4 regions of the Streptomyces sp. NBC_01476 genome follow, and region 3 is predicted to be linked to each of the others. Evidence: riboswitches for the same ligand, from Rfam matches in the RefSeq annotation. Region 3 holds a riboswitch; each other region holds the start of a gene.
The links. A riboswitch is a leader RNA that binds a small molecule or an ion and turns the genes downstream of it on or off. The one in region 3 is predicted to bind cyclic di-AMP.
Positions count from the first base shown of each region.

Region 1: linked by a shared signal. The riboswitch ahead of OG552_RS15455 (M23 family metallopeptidase) and the one ahead of OG552_RS22330 (C40 family peptidase) in region 3 are both predicted to bind cyclic di-AMP.
Region 2: linked by a shared signal. The riboswitch ahead of OG552_RS13655 (transglycosylase family protein) and the one ahead of OG552_RS22330 (C40 family peptidase) in region 3 are both predicted to bind cyclic di-AMP.
Region 4: linked by a shared signal. The riboswitch ahead of OG552_RS27455 (M23 family metallopeptidase) and the one ahead of OG552_RS22330 (C40 family peptidase) in region 3 are both predicted to bind cyclic di-AMP.

Region 1 is NZ_CP109446.1:3,509,344-3,514,640, reverse strand. Features, by position in the region: gene OG552_RS15470 (L-lactate permease) at 1-1,365, shown strand, start outside; gene OG552_RS15465 (DUF4240 domain-containing protein) at 1,699-2,298, shown strand; gene OG552_RS15460 (N-acetylmuramoyl-L-alanine amidase) at 2,304-2,960, opposite strand; cyclic di-AMP (ydaO/yuaA leader) riboswitch at 3,354-3,490, shown strand; gene OG552_RS15455 (M23 family metallopeptidase) at 3,503-4,831, shown strand; gene OG552_RS15450 (hypothetical protein) at 5,069-5,297, opposite strand, start outside.
Region 2 is NZ_CP109446.1:3,061,179-3,066,475, reverse strand. Features, by position in the region: gene OG552_RS13665 (cytochrome P450 family protein) at 1-869, shown strand, start outside; gene OG552_RS13660 (transglycosylase family protein) at 1,174-2,178, shown strand; cyclic di-AMP (ydaO/yuaA leader) riboswitch at 2,548-2,692, shown strand; gene OG552_RS13655 (transglycosylase family protein) at 2,700-3,377, shown strand; gene eno (phosphopyruvate hydratase) at 3,630-4,910, shown strand; gene OG552_RS13645 (FtsB family cell division protein) at 5,056-5,297, shown strand, end outside.
Region 3 is NZ_CP109446.1:5,091,248-5,096,544, reverse strand. Features, by position in the region: gene pcrA (DNA helicase PcrA) at 1-1,031, opposite strand, end outside; gene OG552_RS22335 (C40 family peptidase) at 1,345-2,484, shown strand; cyclic di-AMP (ydaO/yuaA leader) riboswitch at 2,646-2,799, shown strand; gene OG552_RS22330 (C40 family peptidase) at 2,807-3,871, shown strand; gene OG552_RS22325 (C40 family peptidase) at 4,332-5,297, shown strand, end outside.
Region 4 is NZ_CP109446.1:6,268,969-6,274,265, forward strand. Features, by position in the region: gene OG552_RS27445 (M16 family metallopeptidase) at 1-451, shown strand, start outside; gene OG552_RS27450 (M16 family metallopeptidase) at 469-1,833, shown strand; cyclic di-AMP (ydaO/yuaA leader) riboswitch at 2,080-2,232, shown strand; gene OG552_RS27455 (M23 family metallopeptidase) at 2,248-3,102, shown strand; gene OG552_RS27460 (GntR family transcriptional regulator) at 3,355-4,029, shown strand; gene OG552_RS27465 (HPr family phosphocarrier protein) at 4,190-4,471, opposite strand; gene OG552_RS27470 (bifunctional acetate--CoA ligase family protein/GNAT family N-acetyltransferase) at 4,566-5,297, shown strand, end outside.

The DNA.
Region 1 (5,297 bases), 1.6 Mb from region 3:
ATGACCTCGGTGATGCTGATCGCCCTGGGATTCCGGCCGTTGAAGGCGGCGATCGTGGCCCTGGTCGCCAACACCGCGCCGGTCGCCTTCGGCGCCATCGCGGCACCCATCACCACCCTGGCCGGCGTCACCAGCCTGCCGGTGGACGACCTCGGCGCGATGGTCGGCCGGCAGACCCCGGTCCTGGCGCTCTTCGTGCCGCTGGCCCTGGTGTTCATCGTGGACGGCAAGCGCGGCCTGCGGCAGACCTGGCAGCCGGCTGTGCTGTGCGGTGTGGTCTTCGCGGTCTTCCAGTACCTCGCGTCGAACTTCTGGTCCGTACAGCTCGCCGACATCGTCGCCGCTCTCGTCTCGGCTCTCGCGCTGCTCGCTTTCACCCGGGTGTGGCAGGCGGCCGAGCCGTACACCGAGACCGAGGAGGACGACGGCTTCGAGACCGGCGGCGCCGGCGGCGGCACCGGACGGCCGCTCGCACCGGCCGGCGGCGGCGACGGTGCCCCCGCCGGGCACACCGACTCCCTCGTCCTGACCCGGGTCGACTCCGAGGCCGAACCGGCCCCGCGCGACACCCCGCTGGACGTCTTCAAGGCGTACGCGCCCTACCTGGCGATCATCGTGGTGTTCGTACTGGCCACCCGCGTCCCGGCGATCACCGGGAAGCCACCGGCCAAGGCCGGCCAGACCGGCACCGGCATCGAGTCGGTCACCCACATCGTCAACTGGCCCGGACTGCACATCATCAACGCGGCCGGCAACCCGGTCGCCACCACCTTCAAGCTCAACTACCTCTCCGCGGCGGGCAGTCTGCTGCTCATCTCCGGGGTCATCAGCATGGCGCTGCTCGGCGTGGGCCTGCGCCGCGGCCTGGTCGCGTACGGACGCACCCTGGACCAGCTGAAGTTCGCGATCCTCACCGTGATGCTGGTGCTCGGGCTCGGCTACATCATGAACGAGTCCGGCCAGACCACCACGCTGGGCCTGTGGGTGGCCGGCGCGGGCGCCGCCTTCGCCTTCCTCTCCCCGATACTCGGCTGGCTCGGCGTCGCCGTCACCGGCTCCGACACCTCCTCCAACTCGCTCTTCGGCGCGCTCCAGATCACCGCGGCCCACCAGGCCGGACTGTCACCGACACTCATGGCCGCGGCGAACTCCTCCGGCGGTGTGCTCGGCAAGATGGTCTCCCCGCAGAACCTGGCGATCGCCGCGGCGGCGGTCGGCTTCGAGGGACGCGAGGGCATCCTCTTCCGGCGGGTCATCCTGTGGAGCGTGGTGTTCCTGGCGTTCATGTGCGTGCTCGTCTATCTGCAGAGCACGCCGGTGCTCGACTGGATGGTGGTGAAGACGCAGGCGGTGCCGGCGCCGTAATCGGCGTGGCCGGCGTCGTGGCCGGCGTCATGGCCGGCGTCCGTCGCCGTCCGTCGCCGTCCGTCGTTGTCACGGACCGGGACGTACGGCCGCCTCTCCCGCACGGGACCGGGAGGGGCGGCCGTACTCGGCCGGTGGCGGGGTCCCTCGCGGGTTTCCGGCATGGGCCCTCCCCGCCTTTCCGGCTTCCCCTCGGGTCCTGTCCCGCCTCTCCCGCTTCCGTGGTGCCGCCCCCGCCAGGTACCGGACACGCCGCCCCGCTGACCGCCAACTCCGCGTCCATCAGCTGGAATTGGGGGTACTTTGTCGCAGGCCCCTGGCATAGTCGCTGGTATGGAGACGGACCAATTCTGGACTCTCATCGCGGACTGCAGACGCCAGGGGCTCAGCGGCGACAAGCGGGACGCATGGCTCCGCGACGCGCTCCTCCTTCTCCCCCCACCGGACGTCATCGCCTTCCAGGCGTGTCTCGACAGCGTCACCGGCGAGGCCTTCACCTGGAACCTGTGGGCCGCCGCCGACCGCATCCTCGGCGGCTGGTGCTCCGACGACGCGTTCTGCTCCTTCCAGCAGTGGATGGTCAGCCTCGGCCGCCCGGTCTTCGAGGCGGCCCTCACCGACGCCGACGTCCTCGCCTACGCCCCGGAGGTCCTGCGCCTGTCCAGCCTGCCGCGCGCTGCCTGGCCCGCCGACGCCTGGCCCCAGTGGGAAACGCTCTCCCACCTCGCCCCCGCGGCCTACGAACAGCTCACCGGCACCTTCGACGACTGCGGGGACGCCTTCCACGCCGCCGCCCGCACCCTCCTCGCCGCCGACTCCACCACCCGCACCCCGCCCGGCCTCACCCCCTCCGGCACCCGCTGGTCCGTCCTCGACGAGCCCGAATCCACCCGCCGCCTCCCCCGCCTGACCGCGATGTTCCCCCTCCCCTGACCGGCTCAGCCCCCGTTGAGCAGGCGGAGGTAGCGGGGCCAGTCCCAGTTGGGGCCGGGGTCGGTGTGGTCGGTGCCGGGGACCTCGACGTGGCCGATGATGTGCTCGCGGTCCTTGGGGATGCCGTACGTGTCGCAGATGGCGCCGGTCAGGAGGGCCGAGGCGTGGTACATCGCGTCGGTGAAGTAGGAGGGGTCGTCGACCCAGCCCTCGTGTTCGATGCCGATGCTGCGGGTGTTGTAGTCCCAGTTGCCGGCGTGCCAGGCGACGTCGTGTTCGCGGACGCACTGGTCGACGGCGCCGTCGGCGGAGCGGACGACGTAGTGGGCCGTGGCGGCGTGGGCGGGGTCCTGGAAGAGGGAGATGGTGTCGGCGAACGTCTCCTGGGTCACGTGGATCACCACGAGGTCGATCGGGTACGTCGAAGGGCGGTCCGAGGCCGTGTAGTTGGCGGGGCTGGCCGGCGCCCAGGTGGCGCCGGGGTAGTCGACGCCGGCCGCGTGCGCACCGCCCGCGCCGCCCCAGAGCTGGCCGGCGGCGACCGCGCCGGCCGCCGCGCCCAGGGCGAGGCCGCCGCGCAGCAGCGAGCGGCGGGTGGGGGTGTCCGGTGGGGCGGACCGGCTGGAGGCGTAAGGGAGTTGGGGGCGGCTGGGTCGTACCATGGCGGGCTCCCTGGGGTGTGCGGTCGCAGGGCTGAATTGAGCGGGTCCATGACAACAGCGAGACCATCGTGCGGCCCTTGCGTCCGGCCTCACAAGCGATTCGCCCCTTGGCACAGGACCAGACCACTGGCACTCGTCCGTCGTGGGGACCTCCGTCGTCTCGTTTCGTTCACGATTGATCACCGACGGTAGCCAGTCCGACCGCTCCGGATAACGACTGACACACGCTCACATCACCACCCGGCCACGCCAGGTGCCTGTTTTGCCCGGATGGACCTGCGCATGTCCTCTTGCTGACCACCCCCAACTCTCCGATTCGGCTTGGAAAACGTCTCCGGCTCTATTAACGTTCGATAACGCAGCGCGGTCGTCAACACCGTCGTAAGAGGCGGCACCGTGCGCTTGCCGAATCCCGTCCGCGGGAACCGGGGACCCAACATCTGGGGTGAATCGGGCAGCGACCAGGCCCGTAGGAGACCTTCCTGCTCCGAACCCGTCAGCTAACCCGGTAGGCGAGAGGGAAGGAAAGGAGTGCGCCCGCGGTGGCGTCGAACCAGCCTGCCTACGCACCTGCCCGGCCCGAGAACGAGGCGGCCGGGGAGCGGGACGAGTTCCGTACCGACTTCCGTGGCGACTTCGGCGCCGGTTCGGGCACCGGTTCCGGCACCGCCGGCGTCCGTACCGAACGGGGCACCGACTTCGGAACCGAGCCGGGCACTTACTTCGGCGCCGGTTCCGGGACCGGTTACGGCACCGGTTCCGGCACCGGTTCCGGCACTGACGACGCGACCGGGCGAGGCTCACTCCCCGCTGAGATATCCGCCTCGATGCCGGCGCAGCTTCCCGCACCGCTCCCCGCCTCAGAGCCGGTCCGGGAGCCGGTCCGGGAGCCGCTCCCGGATTCTGCCCCGGTGCCGCTTCCGCGCCAGCGGACCCTGGCGCGCGGCTCGGCGGTCCTCGGCATAGCGGCGATGGCGGCGGTCGGGGCGAGCGGGGTGGCCACCGCGGCCGGCACCGCAACGGCTCCGGCACCGGTGCCCGTCTCCGTACCGGATGCGCCCGACGTACCTGACGTACCCGGCGCGGCTGAGGTCCCCGGCGCCGCCGCCGTGCCCGCGGCGCCGGCCGTGTCTGTCGCGCCCGCCGTGCCTGTCGCGCTGCCCGAGGCGTCCGTCGCGCTGCCGGCGCCGTCCGGTGCGGTCCCCCTGCCGCCGGAAGCCGCCCGCACACCGCTCGCGGACCCGGGCGAGGCGCTCCTCACCCGCATCGTCACGCACGCCACCGAGGCCCGCGAGGCCGTCGCCCGCGCCGAGCGCGAAGCCGCCGCGAAGGCCGCCGCCGACCAGGCGGCCCGGGCCGCGGCCGCGCAGAAGGTACGGGAGCAGGCCGCCGCCGCGAAGGCCGCCGCCGAGGCGAAGGAGAAGGCCGAGACGGAAGCCGCCGCGAAAGCCGAGGCCGAACGCCTCGCCCGCCTCGCGGCCTCGTACATCAAGCCCGTCTCCTGCTACACCCTCACCGCGGGCTTCGGCGAGGCCGACCTGTGGGGCAACATCCACGCGGGCCAGGACTTCGACGCACCCACCGGCACGCCGGTGCATGCCGTGCACGGCGGTACGGTCACCTCGGCCGGCTGGGCGGGGGCGTCCGGCTACCGGGTCGTGGTCACGCTCGACGACGGCACCGAGCTCTGGTACTGCCACCTCTCGACGATGGTCGTCACCTCGGGGCGGGTCACGACCGGCGACACGATCGGCCGGGTCGGCGCGACCGGCAACGTCCCGGCGCCGCACCTCCACCTCGAAGTCCGCCCGGGCGGCGCGGACGCGGTGGACCCCCTGCCGTGGCTCACCGCCCACGACGTACACGTCTGACCCCCGCCCTGCCCCCTGAACCCCGGCGGCCCTGGCTACTCCCCCCCAGCCAGGGCCGCCGGTCTGCTTACGGCCCGGGGGCAGTACGGAATGAGGCCGGGGCCCGGCGTCACGAGCCCGCGTACGGGGTAGGGGCCGTCGCGGCTTGCCCTGCGTACGGTTCCGGGGCCGACGCTACGGGACCGTCATACGCGGCGCGGGCAGGGTTACGGCCCTCCCCGTAAGCGACCAGGAGGACTACTCGCCGCGCCCCGACAGCGCCCAGGACGCCACCGCCACCCCGCCCGCAACGGCGAACACCGCCGGCCACGCGCCGACCTTCTTCGCCAGCGGATGGGCCCCGGCGAACGCGGCCAGATACGCGCCGGTCATCCCCACGGCGACCCCCGTCCCGGCCCGCCGCTTCCACTCCCGCGCCGCCACCGCGCCGGCCGCGGCCAGCGCCACGCCCCCCAACTCCCGCCGC
Region 2 (5,297 bases), 2.0 Mb from region 3:
CCGGGCGCGGGGAGGCCGACCTGATCCACGAGTTCGCCTTCCCGCTGCCGATCTACGCGATCTGCGACCTGCTGGGGGTGCCCGCGGAGGACCAGGACGACTTCCGGGACTGGGCCGGGATGATGATCCGGCACGGGAAGGGGCCGCGGGGCGGTGTGGCCCGTTCGGTGAAGCGGATGCGGGCCTATCTGGTCGAGTTGATCCACCGCAAGCGCGCCGGACTCGACTCCGCTCCCGGCGACGACCTGATCTCCGGTCTGATCCGGGCCAGCGACCACGGCGAGCACCTCACCGGGAACGAAGTCGCCGCGATGGCCTTCATCCTGCTCTTCGCCGGCTTCGAGACGACGGTGAATCTGATCGGCAACGGCGTGCACACCCTGCTGCGGCATCCCGCCGAGCGGCACGCGCTCCAGGAGTCGCTGGCCCGCGGTGAGAGCGCCCTGCTGGAGACCGCCGTGGAGGAACTGCTGCGCTACGACGGCCCGGTCGAGATGGCCACCTGGCGCTACGCCACCGAGCCGCTGTCCATCGGCGGCCAGGCCGTGGCGGCCGGCGACCCGGTCCTGGTGGTGCTCGCCGCCGCCGACCGCGACCCGGCCCGGTTCGGCGGCCCCGACACCCTGGACCTGGCCCGCCGGGACAACCCGCACCTCGGTTACGGGCACGGCATCCACTACTGCCTCGGCGCCCCGCTGGCCCGGCTGGAGGCAAGAACGGCGCTGGCCCGTCTGCTCACCCGGCTGCCCGATCTGCGCTCCGGCGCCGACCCGGCGGAACTGCGCTGGCGCGGCGGCCTGATCATGCGCGGACTGCGGACGCTTCCGGTGGAGTTCACCGCGCAGTCACCTTCCGGTCCCACCAGGTGACGTGACGGCCCGTCACCGCCGTGACCCGGACGTGATGATCGCTACATCGGCTTGTGATCCGGCGGTCAATCCCGCTACGTTCTGCGGTCAACGCGAGGCACGCACGGCTCGCGGGACGCGCCGATCCCCACCAGCGCACACCGCCGCGGACGGAAATCCGGCCAGATCGGCCGAGTTCGCAGGTCACCGGACCAGGGCGGGAGCGTACGGGCGCGTAAGGCCAGAAAGAAAGGCGACCGCAATGCTCTCGTCAGGTAACGGACGGCACCGACGCCCCCGCCCGACCCCCGCGGCCGTGGTGACCATGGCGACCGCCGCCGCGACAGGCGCCGGCATCGCCCTCCCGCTGCTCGGCGCCGCCACCGCCCAGGCCGCGGACCAGACCACCTGGGACCGTGTCGCGTTCTGCGAGACCGGCGGCATGTGGCACGCCAACACCCACAACGGCTTCTACGGCGGCCTCGCCATCACCCAGGACACCTGGGACCAGTACGGCGGCACCGCGTACGCCAAGCGGCCGGACCTCGCCACCGAGGCCCAGCAGATCGCCGTGGCCGAGAAGATGCTCACCGACCTGGGGCCGAACGCCTGGCCCGGCTGCGAGCAGGGCACCGGCCTGCTCCCCGACGACGCCGCGCCGACCGACCCGGGCGCCCCGACGCCGGCGCAGCCCGGCGAGCACACGCCCGCGAGCACCCCGACGACGGACCCGTCGACTCCGGCGACCACGCCGCCGAGCGCCGGCACCGGCAGCACGGACCCGACGGCCACCCCGCCGCCGGTCACCCCCACCACGCCGTCGACGGGCAGCACCGACCCGACCGCGACGCCGCCGCCGGTGACGCCCTCCGACCCGACCGTGCCCGGTACGCCCGCCACACCGCCCACCGGGACCGTCACCCCGCCGCCGGTCACCCCTGGCTCCGGCGCCACCACGCTGGCCCCCACGGACCCCACGGCGGGCCTCCCGGGCGCGAGCGACGGCACCGGCAGCACCGGCAAGCACGCGAAGCCCTACAGCCCCACCGACGAGGAACTGGCCGCACAGGACCAGGCGACCCGGACGCAGATCTACTCGATCACCGACCCGGGCCCGGTGAACACCTCGGTGGATACCACCAACAAGGGTGATGATTCGGGCACTTCACGGCCCGACGGCTACACGGTGGGTCTTGGCGACTCGCTCTCCGGCATCGCGACCGCGCAGCATGTGGACGGCGGCTGGCAGCACCTCTACGACATCAACCACCAGTCGATCGGCGACAACCCGAACCTCATCAAACCCGGACAGATCCTCAACCTCGGCTGAGAAATGGGTTGATGACGGTCGGCCGACAAACCGGACGTACCGCTCACGGTTCCTCTCCGAAGATGTGACAAGCCTCTCTCCGGCCGCTGTGACCGCCCGCTCGCAGAGCGCTGAAACTCTCCGCCGTGACCTGCGACTTCGTTCAGCGGCCGGGCGGGCGGACCCGGTAGGCGGTCCGAACCGGGATGTTTGTCCTATCGGTGGGGCTGTGCTTAACGTTTTGACGCTCGCCACAGCGGGCCCCGCCGGGCAGGAACGCCGAGTCCTGCCGCCGCCCGACGGGAACAGTCGACGCGAAAGCGCCGCAGGCAGGAGCGGGGGACCCAAGGTCTTCCGCCGGACCCCGGCCGTACGCCGCCGCAGCACCGGAGAGCATCCGGGCTTGCGTACGTACACCAGGCAGGGGCCCGGCTTGGGGTGAAGCCGAGATGGCCGCACGAGCACGATGCGGTCCGGCCGGGCAACTCACGTCCGAACCCGACAGCTGACCTCGTAGGCGTCGGTGAGGGACCCAAAAAACCATGGCTAAGCACCGTCGTGCCTCCAAGCTCGTCCGATTCGCCACATTCGCCGGTGTTGCCGGTACCGCGATCGCCGTACCGCTGATCGGCGCCACCTCCTCGTCGGCCGCCTCGGTCGCCACCTGGGACGCCGTGGCGCAGTGCGAGTCCGGCGGCAACTGGTCCATCAACACCGGCAACGGCTACTACGGTGGCCTGCAGTTCTCGCAGTCCAGCTGGGAAGCGGCCGGCGGTCTGCAGTACGCCCAGCGTGCCGACCTCGCCACCAAGGACCAGCAGATAGCGGTCGCCGAGAAGCTGCTCGCCCTGCAGGGCCCGGGTGCCTGGTCCTGCGCCGGTGCCGGCGGTCTGACCGCGGGCGGCCCGTCGCCCGACGTCAACACCGGTGGCTCGTCGTCCGCCTCGGACAGCAGCTCCACCACCACCAAGGCGTCCACCCCGGCGAAGACCACGCACAAGGCCGCCGCCCCGGCGCACTCCGCCCCGCGCCACACCACCCACCACAAGGTGGTCCAGAAGGGCGACGGCGAGTACACCGTGGTCCACGGCGACTCGCTCTCCAAGATCGCCGCCGCGCACCACGTGGCCGGCGGCTGGAAGAAGCTCTACGAGCTCAACCACGGCATCGTGCAGGACGCGAACCTGATCTACCCGGGCCAGCACCTCCACCTGAGCTGATCCAGGACCCGGTGACGGCCCTGACGCCGCCGCCGGGACCGGCACCGCGGGACCCCGGACGGGCAGTTGCCGGCTGAACGCCGGATGGACGCCGGCCGAAGCCTTTCGACCACCCCGGCCGGACACGCCCTCCCCCTGGCGTGTCCGGCCGGGGTATTCCGTCTGTTGGTCCGGGCCTAGCGCCGATCCGGGCCCGGATGCCCGTTAGGCTCGTCCCGATAAAGAAGAGAAGACATCTCAGAAGGAGACAACGTGCCGTCCATCGACGTCGTCGTAGCCCGGGAAATCCTCGACTCGCGAGGCAACCCCACCGTCGAGGTCGAGGTCGGCCTCGACGACGGCAGCACGGGCCGTGCCGCAGTCCCGTCCGGCGCCTCCACCGGCGCCTTCGAGGCCCTCGAACTCCGTGACGGCGACCGCAACCGGTACCAGGGGAAGGGCGTCGAGAAGGCGGTCCTCGCGGTCATCGAGCAGATCGGTCCCGAGCTGGTCGGCTACGACGCCACCGAGCAGCGGCTGATCGACCAGGCGATGTTCGACCTGGATGCCACCCCGGACAAGTCCTCGCTCGGCGCCAACGCCATCCTCGGCGTCTCGCTGGCCGTCGCGCACGCCGCCTCCGAAGCGTCCGACCTGCCGCTCTTCCGCTACCTCGGCGGCCCGAACGCGCACGTCCTGCCGGTCCCGATGATGAACATCCTCAACGGCGGCTCGCACGCGGACTCCAACGTCGACATCCAGGAGTTCATGATCGCGCCGATCGGCGCCGAGTCCTTCTCCGAGGCGCTGCGCTGGGGCGCCGAGGTCTACCACACCCTCAAGGGCGTGCTGAAGACCCGCGGTCTGTCCACCGGCCTCGGCGACGAGGGCGGCTTCGCGCCGAACCTCGGCTCCAACCGCGAGGCGCTCGACCTCATCCTGGAGGCGATCAAGCAGGCCGGTTACGCGCCCGGCCAGGACATCGCGCTCGCGCTCGACGTCGCCGCCTCGGAGTTCTACAAGGACGGCAAGTACTCCTTCGAGGGCGAGGAGAAGTCCGCCGCCCAGCTGACGGAGTACTACGAGGACCTGGTCGCCTCCTACCCGCTGGTCTCCATCGAGGACCCGCTCTTCGAGGACGACTGGGCCGGCTGGAAGGTCCTCACCGACAAGCTCGGCGCCAAGGTGCAGATCGTCGGCGACGACCTCTTCGTCACCAACCCGGAGCGTCTGCAGCGCGGCATCGACAACGACACCGCCAACGCGCTGCTGGTGAAGGTGAACCAGATCGGTTCGCTGACCGAGACCCTCGACGCGGTCGAACTGGCCCAGCGCAACGGCTACAAGTGCATGATGTCGCACCGCTCCGGTGAGACCGAGGACGTCACCATCGCCGACCTGGCCGTCGCCACCAACTGCGGCCAGATCAAGACCGGTGCCCCGGCCCGCTCCGAGCGCGTCGCCAAGTACAACCAGCTGCTGCGGATCGAGGAGATCCTGGACGACGCGGCGGTCTACGCCGGCCGCTCCGCGTTCCCCCGCTTCAAGCACTGACCCTGCCCCACCGGTTACGCCCGCACCGGCCTTCACGGCCACCGCCTCCGTACGTCCCCGCACCCGGTCCCGTACCGTGGGCGGGGACGCAGGAGTATCGGGTACGTACGGTTGTGCGGTCAGGAACGGCGAGGGGAGTCACAGCGTGGCGGCGGACCGGTTCTCCACCGCGGCCCGGCTGAAGGCGATCGGCCAGGAGGCGCAGGCGCGCGTCTACCGTGCCGCGGCCCGGCGTCCGGTGCGCCGCAACAAGCTCACCGGCCGCGCCGCCCTGCTCGCCCTCGTGCTGTGCGCCCTGGTGATCGCCCTCGCCTACCCGATGCGGCAGTACATCGCCCAGCGCTCCGACATCGCCGACCAGCGGCGCGAGGCCCAGCAGGCCAAGCA
Region 3 (5,297 bases):
GCCTGCGGGTAGTCCTCCTCGAACTGGAGGATGTTGCGGATGGTCGCGCCGCGGAAGGCGTAGATCGACTGGTCCGCGTCACCGACCACGCACAGCTCGGCGGCCTCGTCACCGGTGCCGACCAGCTCGCGGACGAGGGTGTACTGGGCGTGGTTGGTGTCCTGGTACTCGTCCACCAGGACATGGCGGAAGCGCCGCCGGTAGTGCTCGGCGACGTCCGGGAACGCCTGGAGCAGGTTGACCGTGGTCATGATGATGTCGTCGAAGTCCAGCGCGTTGGCCTCGCGCAGCCGGGCCTGGTACATCGCGTACGCCTCGGCGAGCTTCTTCTCGAAGGGGTTCTCCGCCTGTCCGGCGAAGGTCTCCTCGTCGATCAGCTCGTTCTTGAGGTTGGAGATCTTGGCGCTGAACGACTTCGGCGGGAACTGCTTGGGGTCCAGGTCCAGATCCCGGCAGACGAGCGCCATCAGCCGCTTGGAGTCGGCGGCGTCGTAGATCGAGAAGGACGAGGTGAAGCCGAGCACCTTGGACTCGCGGCGCAGGATGCGGACGCACGCGCTGTGGAAGGTGGAGACCCACATGGCGTTGGCGCGCGGGCCGACCAGCTGCTCGACGCGCTCCTTCATCTCGCCGGCGGCCTTGTTGGTGAAGGTGATCGCCAGGATCGCGCCGGGGTGGACGTGCCGGGCGCCGAGCAGATAGGCGATCCGGTGGGTGAGCACCCGGGTCTTGCCGGAGCCGGCGCCGGCCACGATGAGCAGGGGTCCGCCGGCGTGCTCGACCGCGGCGCGCTGCTGCTCATTGAGCCCTTCGAGCAGCTGCGCGGGGTCGGTGGCGGGGCGGGCGGCGCCGTCGCGGTAGTGGGCGTCACGCGGCGGCGGCCCGTCGAAACGGTCGCCGAACAGGTCGTGCGGTACGTCCTCGGCGCCGGGCCCGTCGTCCGGCTCCGGCGGCTCGGGGGCCGCGGCGTCGGCGGGGCCGTGGGCGGCTTCGAGACCGGCCAGGAAATTGTCGTCAAAGAGGCTGCTCATCGCCTACCGAGTCTAGGCGCCCGCACCGACACTCTTCCCCGGTTCGGCAGGAGCCGCTCGCCGGGGCCCGGCGCACCCCCGGCCGCTCCCCCGGCCACGCCACCGGCCGCTCCCCCGGCCACGCCACCGGCTCCCCCGGCCGCTCCCCCGGCCACGCCACCGGCGTAGCCCCGGCAGCACGCTCCGTGACGATATGGCCCCTTCGGCAAAACATTACGAAAAGGTATCGGGCCTATCGGACACCCCCCTTCCCAGCGCCCCCGCGCTTTGGCTACGGTGCCGCACCAGGCAGAGCGTCCCGAAGGAGCCCGCCATGGCCACACACCGTAAGGCGCGTACCGCGCTCCTGAGCGCCCCCGGCCCGCGTGCCGCGGTGGGCATCACGACCGCGGCGCTCGCCACCGTGACCCTGATGACCGAGAGCGCGAGCGCGACGCCGGCGCCCGGCAAGCCCGCGCAGCCGTCGATCAGCGAGGTCAAGGCGAAGGTCGACTCGCTGATGCACCAGGCCGAGGTCGCCACCGAGAAGTACAACGGCGCCAAGGAGAAGCGGGACCAGCAGAACGCCACCGTCAACAAGCTGCTGGCCCAGGTCGCCCGGAAGACGGAGACCCTCAACGAGTCGCGCCGGGTGCTCGGGACGTACGCGGCGGCGCAGTACCGCGGCGGCGACACCACGACCACCCGCTACCTGACGGCGCCCGACCCGCAGGCGCTGGTGGACCAGGTGCACCTGACCAAGGTGATGGCCGACCGGCAGAAGTCGGCGATGCAGTCCTTCCGGACGCAGCAGGCGGCGGCGACCAAGCAGCGGGTCGAGGCGGCCAAGAGCCTGCAGACGCTCACCACCCGCCAGACGGAACTGAAGACGGCGAAGGCGGACGTACAGAGCAAGCTCAGCCAGGCGCAGCACCTGCTCAACACCCTCACCGCGCAGGAGAAGGCGCGGCTGGCGGCGCTCCAGGCCAAGCAGGAGGCGGAGGCCAAGAAGAAGGCCGCGGCGCTCGCGGCGGCGGAGAAGGCGAAGGCCGCCAAGGCGGCGGAGCTGGCGAAGACCACGGCGGGCTCGAAGGGCGCCGACGCGCCGACGACGCCGGCCAACTCCTCCATAGCCGACCAGGCCATCGCCTTCGCGCAGAAGCAGCTCGGCAAGCCGTACGTGTGGGGCGCGACCGGGCCGGACTCCTTCGACTGCTCGGGGCTGACGCAGGCGGCGTACAAGGCGGCCGGCATCACCTTGCCGCGGACCACCTACGACCAGGTGAACGTCGGCACCCGGATCTCCGAGGCGGATCTCAAGCCGGGCGACCTGATCTTCTTCTACAGCGACGTCAGCCACGTCGGGCTCTACATCGGCGGCGGCAACATGATCCACGCGCCGCACACCGGCACGGTCGTCAAGATAGCGCCGATCACCGAAATGCCCTTCTACGGAGCCGTTCGCCCGTATTGATCCGTGGCGGTCCGTGGCCATCCGCACCAAGTCCAGCACAACCGGTAAGATCACAAAGCGATTTCGGTCACATTGCGATCCAAACTTCCCAACTCGTGCAGAAGTTGACTACGGTAGCCCGCTAGATGGTCGGTTCTCCGTCCGGTGCGATTGCCGGCAACCCACCACCTCCGCTCAATCCGGCCCCGGCCGGAGCCGGGGACCCACCCAGCACTTCGGGGTGAATCGGGACAGATACCGCAAGGTGTCAGGACCGTAGGGCGACTTCCCGCCCGAACCCGTCAGCTAACCCGGTCGGCGGTTCACGGAAGGAGTCGCCTTCGTGGCGTCGCACCGCAAGCCGCGTACCTCCATGCTCGCCACGACCGCCCCCCGTGCGGCGGTCGGCGTCACCGCGGCGGCCCTGGCATCGGTCACCCTGCTCAGCGAGAGCGCGAGCGCCACCCCGGCGCCGGCCAAGCCCTCCATCAGTGAGGTCAAGAAGCAGGTCGACAGCCTCAACCAGCAGGCGGAGGTCGCGACGCAGCAGTACGACCAGGCCAAGGAGAAGACCGACACCCAGCGGGCCACGGCCAACCAGCTGCTCGCCCAGGTCGCGCAGAAGACCGAGAAGATGAACGAGACGCGCCGCGTCCTGGGCCAGTTCGCCAGCGCCCAGTACCGCAACGGCGGTATCGGCGCGACCACCCAGCTGATGCTCTCGGACAGCCCCGACGCCTTCCTTGAGCAGAACCACATGATGGACCGGCTCTCCGCCACCCAGGAGGAGGCGCTGCAGACCTTCAAGGTGCAGCAGGAGCAGGCGTCCATACAGCGGGCCCAGGCCAGCGCCAGCCTCAGCGCGCTGACCACCGCGCAGAACAAGCTGGCCACCGAGAAGAAGAACGTCTCCGCGAAGCTCGCCGCGGCCCAGAAGCTGCTCAACACGCTCAACGCCGAGCAGCGCGCGAAGCTCGCCGCGATGAGCCGGCCGCCGGCCGCCTCGACGAGTGCGAAGTCCTCCGGCGGTTCGGCCCCCACGTACACCGGCCCCGCCACCGGGCGGGCCGCCGCCGCGATCCAGTTCGCCATGGCGCAGCGCGGCAAGCCGTACGCCTCCGGTGCCACCGGTCCCAGCTCGTACGACTGCTCCGGGCTCACCCAGGCCGCCTACCGCGCGGCGGGCATCACCATCGGCCGCACCACCTGGGACCAGGTCAAGGACGGCACGGCGGTCTCCGAGTCGCAGCTGCGGCCGGGCGACCTGGTCTTCTTCTACTCCGGCATCAGCCACGTCGGCATCTACATCGGCAACGGCCAGGTCGTGCACGCCCCGCACACCGGAGCGGTCGTCGAGGTCGCCCCGATGAGCTGGATGCCCTTCGCGGCAGCGCGCCGTATCGCCTGACCTCCTTTGGGCCGGCGCCGGGGCGGCGCCGGGGCGGTCCGTCCGCTGTCTTCCTGTCCGGCTGCCGGTTTCCGGCCGCCGGACACTCTCCGTCCGCCTGCCGCAGCGCCCGAGCCCTCTGCCCGCGGCGTGCGACCCGGCTGCCGTAGCACCCGAGCCGCGACCGCGCGGCCGAACCGGCGCTTCGGTCGGCGCGCGGGCCGATCCGGGCGGGTCACCCGTCGAACGGCGGTCGGTTCCGGTCGCCGGCGGGCGAAAGGGGGCAGTGCCGGTCTCTGTGCCCTGGCCTCCCCCGCACCGGGTTTAGCGTCGCATCGCAGGCGACCGACCCCACCGCCGTCCATCCGTACGGCGGCCCGGTCGCCTCCGCCGAAGGCCCGGCGGTGGCCCGCTCCCCCGTGCGGGCGCCGCCGGGCCGCCGACAGGGCCCTTCAAGCCCCCGGAAGGAGTGACGGCCGCCATGGCCTCACACAGTCGCGACCCGCACTTACGCATGTCCCGCTCGCTCGTCTCCCGCGCCGCCTGCACGCTGGCCATCGCCTCGGCCGCCTCGGCCGCGCTCTTCGGGGAGACCGCCCAGGCGGACCCGGCGCCCACCACGCAGGAGGTCAAGGCCCAGGTCGACGCGCTCTACCACGAGGCCGAGCAGGCGACCGAGCAGTACAACGGCGCGAAGGAGCAGGCGGACACCGCCAGGGCGGCGGTGGACGACCTCCAGGACGAGCTGGCGCGCAAGACCGCGAAGCTGAACGCGACCCGGGACACCGTCGGGGCACTGGCCGCGGCGCAGTACCGAAGCGGCGGCATCGACCCCGCTCTGCAGCTGGCGCTGAACGCCACTCCCGACACCTATCTCGACCGGGCCGCCACGCTCGACCGGCTGGGCGCACGGGTCACCACCGCGCTGACGCAACTCACCGGCCAGCAAAGGGACATCGAGCACACCAGGGCCGAGGCGGCCGGCCGGCTCAGCACCCTGCGCAGCGCCCAGGACCGGCTCGCCGCCCGCAAGCAGACCGTCCGGGCCAAGCTCAGCCGGGCGCAGGAGCTGCTGGCCCGCCTCACCGCGGCCGAGCGGGCGAGGATCGAGGCCACGGACGCCGGCGCCGCCCCGGGGGCATCCACCCGCGGCACCGTCCGCCCGCCGCTGACGGCCGGCGCCGCCGCCGCGCCCGCCTCCGCCCGCGCCGCCCAGGCGGTCGCCTTCGCGTACCGCTCCCTCGGCCTGCCCTACGTCTGGGGCGCCACCGGCCCCAACTCCTTCGACTGCTCGGGCCTCACCCAGGCGTCGTGGCGGTCGGCGGGGGTCTCCCTGCCGCGCACCACCTACGCCCAGGTCAATGCCGGCGCCCGCGTCTCCCTGTCCCAACTCCGGCCGGGCGACCTGGTCTTCTTCTACTCCGGCCTCAGCCATGTCGGCATCTAC
Region 4 (5,297 bases), 1.2 Mb from region 3:
GGGGGCGCCCTCCCTCGGCTGGCTGGACGTCAAGGCGTCCTCCGGGGTCGAACTGACCGCCATCGAGAGCGCGGTGGACGAGGAGCTGGCCCGCTTCGCCGAGGAGGGCCCGACGCCCGAGGAGATGGAGCGGGCCCAGGCGCAGCTGGAGCGGGAGTGGCTGGACCGGCTGGCGACCGTGGCCGGACGGGCCGACGAACTCTGCCGGTTCGCGGTGCTCTTCGGCGACCCGCAGCTCGCGCTGACCGCGGTGCAGCGGGTGCTGTCCGTCACCGCCGAGGAGGTCAAGGCGGTGGCCGCGGGGCGGCTGCGGCCCGACAACCGGGCGGTCCTCGTCTACGAACCCACCGGGGGCGACCAGGCCGAAGGCGCCGAAAGCGCCGAAAACGCCAAGGGTGCCGAGGGCGCCGAAGCCACCGAGGCGACCGAGCAGGAAGAGAGCGAAGCGTGAGCGACACCGCGGCCGTCATGACGTTCCACCCGCAGCCGCAGCCGGGCGAGCCCAAGCCGTGGGCCTTCCCGGCGCCCGAGCGCGGCACCCTGCCCAACGGGGTGACACTGCTCACAAGCCACCGGCCGGGACAGCAGGTGATCGCGGTCGAGGTGGTGCTGGCCGCGCCGCTGGACGCGGAACCGGAGGCCCTGGAGGGCGTGGCGACCATCATGGCCAGGGCGCTCTCCGAGGGCACCGACGAGCACAGCGCCGAGGAGTTCGCCGCCGAGCTGGAGCGGTGCGGCGCCAGCTTGTCGGCGCACGCCGACCACCCCGGTGTCCGGGTCTCCCTCGAAGTGCCCGCCTCCCGGCTGGACAAGGCGCTCAGCCTGCTCGCCGAGGCGCTGCGCGCCCCCGCCTTCGCCGAGTCCGAGGTGAAGCGGCTGGTCGCCAACCGGCTCGACGAGATCCCGCACGAGCTGGCCAACCCGGCCCGCCGCGCGGCCATGGCGCTGTCCAAGGAGCTCTTCCCGTCCACGCTGCGCATCTCACGGCCGCGTCAGGGCACCGAGGAGACCGTCCGCGGCATCGACGCGGCAGCGGTCCGGGAGTTCTACACCGCCCATGTCCTGCCGGCGACGTCCACCGTCGTGGTGGTCGGCGACTTCACCGGCATCGACCTGCCGGCGCTGCTCACCGAGACCCTGGGCCGCTGGACCGGGGGCGCCGCGAAGCCGCGTCCCCGCCCGGCGCTCACCTCGGACGACACCGCCCGGGTGGTGATCGTGGACCGGCCGGGCGCGGTGCAGACTCAGCTGCTGATCGGCCGTACCGGGCCCGACCGCCAGGACCCGGTGTGGGCGGCCCAGGTGCTCGGCACGTACAGCCTCGGCGGCACCCTCACCTCACGGCTGGACCGGGTGCTGCGCGAGGAGAAGGGCTACACCTACGGCGTGCGGGCCTTCGCCCAGGTGCTGCTCAGCTCGGCCGACGGCACCGGCGCCGCGCTGCTGGCGATCAGCGGCTCGGTGGCCACCGAGGTGACCGGCCCGGCGCTGGCCGACACCTGGCAGGTGATCCGCACCCTCGCCGAGGGCGGTCTCACCGAGGAGGAGCGGGACGTCGCGGTGCAGAATCTCGTCGGGGTCGCACCGCTGCGGTACGAGACCGCCGCCGCGGTCGCGGACACGCTCGCCGACCAGGTGGAGCAGGAGCTGCCGGACGACTACCAGGCCCGGCTGTACGCCCGGCTGGCGGCCACCGGCACCGTGGAGGCCACCGCGGCGGTGGTGAACGGCTTCCCGCTGGACCGCCTGGTGGTGGTCCTGGTCGGTGACGCGGCCTCCATCGAGGAGCCGGTACGGGCCCTCGGGATCGGTCCGGTGAGCGTCATCGGCTGACGGCACACCGGGCCGCACCGGCGAGGTGCCGGCCGGGCTCCGCGAGCCCGCCGCAGGCTTCACCCCCACACCCCGGAACCCCGGTCGCCCCTCAGGCATCGGGGTTCCGGGGTGTTTTGCGCCCTGCCGGGGTGTGTGTGGCGTGCGCTACATATCAGCTGATCTGTTTGGTGTACGGCCAAGTGCCCGGTTAGCGTCAACGCGCGTTGCCCGTGAAAGGCAGCAGCGTCCGATTCGTCCGGCCGCACCCAGACATCGCCGAGTCCCCGCGAGGGGAGCCGGGGACCCACGTCCCTGGGGTGAATCGGGGCCACCCGCCGCCGTAGCCGCGGATGCCCCGTAGGAGACCTTCCTGCTCCGAACCCGTCAGCTAACCCGGTAGGCGAGAAGGAAGGAAAGGAGCGACGCCTCCTCATGGCGTTCAAATTTCTGCCCGCCCCCGGCGGGAAGCACCGTCGCGTCCACCCCGGGCGTACCGCCGCCACCGTGGCCGGGATCGCCGTACTGACCGCGGGCGGCGCCATCGGCGCCAGCGCGATGGCCGCCCCCGGGCAGGCCCCCGCGGCCGCCGCGCAGCCCACCGCGTTCACCCAGGCCCTGGACGTGCACGCGTCCCTGGCGCACACCCTGGCCGCCCAGGCCGAGAGCCAGCACAAGGCAGCCGACACCGCCAAGGCCAAGGCCAAGGCCGCGGCGCAGGCCAGGGCGCAGGCCCGGGCCAGGGCCGCCGCTGCCGCGAAGGCCAGGGAACAGGCTGAGGCCAAGGCAGCCGCGGCGGCGAAGGCCGCGGCGGTCCGCACCGCGGCGCCGGCCGCCGCCAGCCGGTCCGAGGCGCGGGCCGCACTGCCCGTCAGCACCGACTCCGGCTGGATGAAGCCGGTCGGCGACGCGGCCATCGGCACCGGCTACAAGGCCTCCGGGTCGCTGTGGTCCAGCGGTTCGCACACCGGTGTGGACTTCCTGGTCGGCTCCGGCACCCCGGTCCACGCGGTCGCGGTCGGCACGGTGATCTCCGCGGGCGCCGACGGCGCCTACGGCAACGACGTGATCATCAAGCACGCCGACGGCAAGTACACCCTCTACGGCCACCTCACCGAGCCGCTGGTGTCGGCCGGCCAGACGGTCACCGAGGGCCAGGAGATAGGCATCTCCGGCGCCACCGGCAACGTCACGGGCCCGCACCTGCACTTCGAGGTGCGCACCACCCCCGACTACGGCTCCGACATCGACCCGGTCGCGTACATGGCCTCGCACGGCGTCACGATCTGATCCGGCTCCGGTCCGCCGCCCCGGCCGCGGACCGGCACGACCGAAGGCCCCGGCTGCCCCCGCCGGGGCCTTCGTCCTTGTCCGTTGGTGTCCTAAAGCGCTCCGGATCGGTCCCGGGCGTGCCCGAAAGCGCCCCTCCTGTCCAAAAACAATCCAACTATTCCAGGGGTGCTTTCCCTTTTCCCGGTGTGCTGGAATAGAGTCGCGGCACAATACGGGGAAAGAAACGGAGTCGGCGATGCGGAACCGGACGTGAACGGGGCGGACGGCGCGGGGCGGCGTATCTCGGCGCAGGTGGTGTGTACGGCCATCCGCGACGACATCGTCGGCGGTTTCTTCGCGCCGGGCAGCCGGCTGACCGAGGAGCTGCTCGCGCAGCGGTACGGGGTCTCCCGGGTGCCGGTGCGCGAAGCACTGCGCACCCTGGAGTCCGAAGGGTTCGTCCGGACCCGCAGACATGCCGGGGCCTCCGTCGCGGAGCCCACCGAGCAGGAGGCGGCCGACCTGCTGGAGATACGCGGACTGCTGGAGCCACTGGGCGCCGCCCGCGCGGCCCAGCGGCGGACCGAGGCGCACCTGAAGGTGCTGCGCGGTCTGGTCCGGCTCGGGCAGGAACGCGCGGTGCAGGGGCAGTTGTCCGACCTGCCGTCCCTCGACGGCTGGTTCCACGAGACGCTGGCCCAGGCGTCCGGCAGCCCGACACTGGCCGCCCTGCTCACCCAGCTGCGGCACAAGATCGCCTGGGTGTACGGCGACGGCGGCACCACCAGGGCCGCCGAGTCGTGGGAGGAGCACGCCGCGATCATCGACGCGGTGGCGCGCGGCGACGCCGAACGGGCCCGCCGGCTGGCCGCGGTGCACGTGGAGCGGGCGGCCGCGGTGAGGATCCTGAAACATCCCGTAAACGCGGTGCGCCGCCGCGCTTAACATTCACACCGTATACAAGGGCATAGAATTGTGGCCCGCGTAAATGCAAGAAAGCGGGACCGGACATTCCATGGGGGAATGTCCGGCCCCGTTGCATTCCGCTGCCCGCGGCCGGGCGGTGGCCTGAAATAAGCGCCGCCCGGGTCCGGAAGAAGATCTCTCAGACGGTTTCCGGCAGTTCGTCGAGCCCTTCCGAGACGAGTTTCGCCAGCCGGTCGAGCGCGGCGTCGGCGCCCTCGGCCGACGAGGCGAGCACGACCTCCTCGCCCCCTTGTGCGCCCAGGCTCAGCACGGCCAGCATCGACGCCGCGTTCACCGGGCCGCCGTCCGCCTTGGCGATGGTGACCGGCACGCCGGCGGCCATCGCCGCGCGGACGAAGATGGACGCCGGGCGGGCGTGCAGACCCTCTGCCCAGCCGACGTTGACGCGGCGCTCAGCCATGGTGATGCCCTTCGGTTAGGTCCCGCACAGTGCGTCCAGCCTGCCTGTTACGCGTCGGCCGCGCGAGTAGGGCGCGCCCGCTTACGCTGGGGCCATGACGGAGCAGCCGGCTCACCCCTACCCGGTCCACTGGGAGGCGGACGTCGTCCTGCGCGACGGCGGCATCGCCCACATCCGTCCGATCGGTCCGGGCGACGCGGGCCGGCTCGTCGACTTCTACGAGAAGGTCTCCGACGAGTCGAAGTACTTCCGCTTCTTCGCCCCCTACCCCCGGCTCTCCGACCGTGACGTGCACCGCTTCACGCACCACGACTACAACGACCGGGTGGGCCTGGCCGCCACCGTGGGCGGCGAGTTCATCGCCACCGTCCGCTACGACCGCACCACCGCGGACGGCCGGCCCGCCTCCGGGGCGGCCGGCACCCTGGCCGAGGTGGCCTTCCTGGTCCAGGACGCCCACCAGGGCCGCGGGGTCGCCTCCGCCCTGCTGGAGCACATCGCCGCGGTCGCCAGGGAACGCGGCATCCTGCACTTCACCGCGGAAGTCCTGCCCGCCAACCGCAAGATGGTGAAGGTCTTCACCGACGCCGGCTACACCCAGCAGCACAGCTTCGCCGACGGCGTGGTCCACCTCGACCTCGACCTGGAGCCCACCGACGAGTCGGTCCAGGTGATGCGGGCCCGCGAGCACCGCGCCGAGGCCCGCTCCGTCCAGCGGCTGCTGCGCCCCGCCTCGGTCGCGGTGGTCGGCGCGGGCCGCCGCCCCGGCGGGATCGGCCGGACGGTGCTGCGCAACATCGTGGCCGGCGGCTTCACCGGCCGGCTC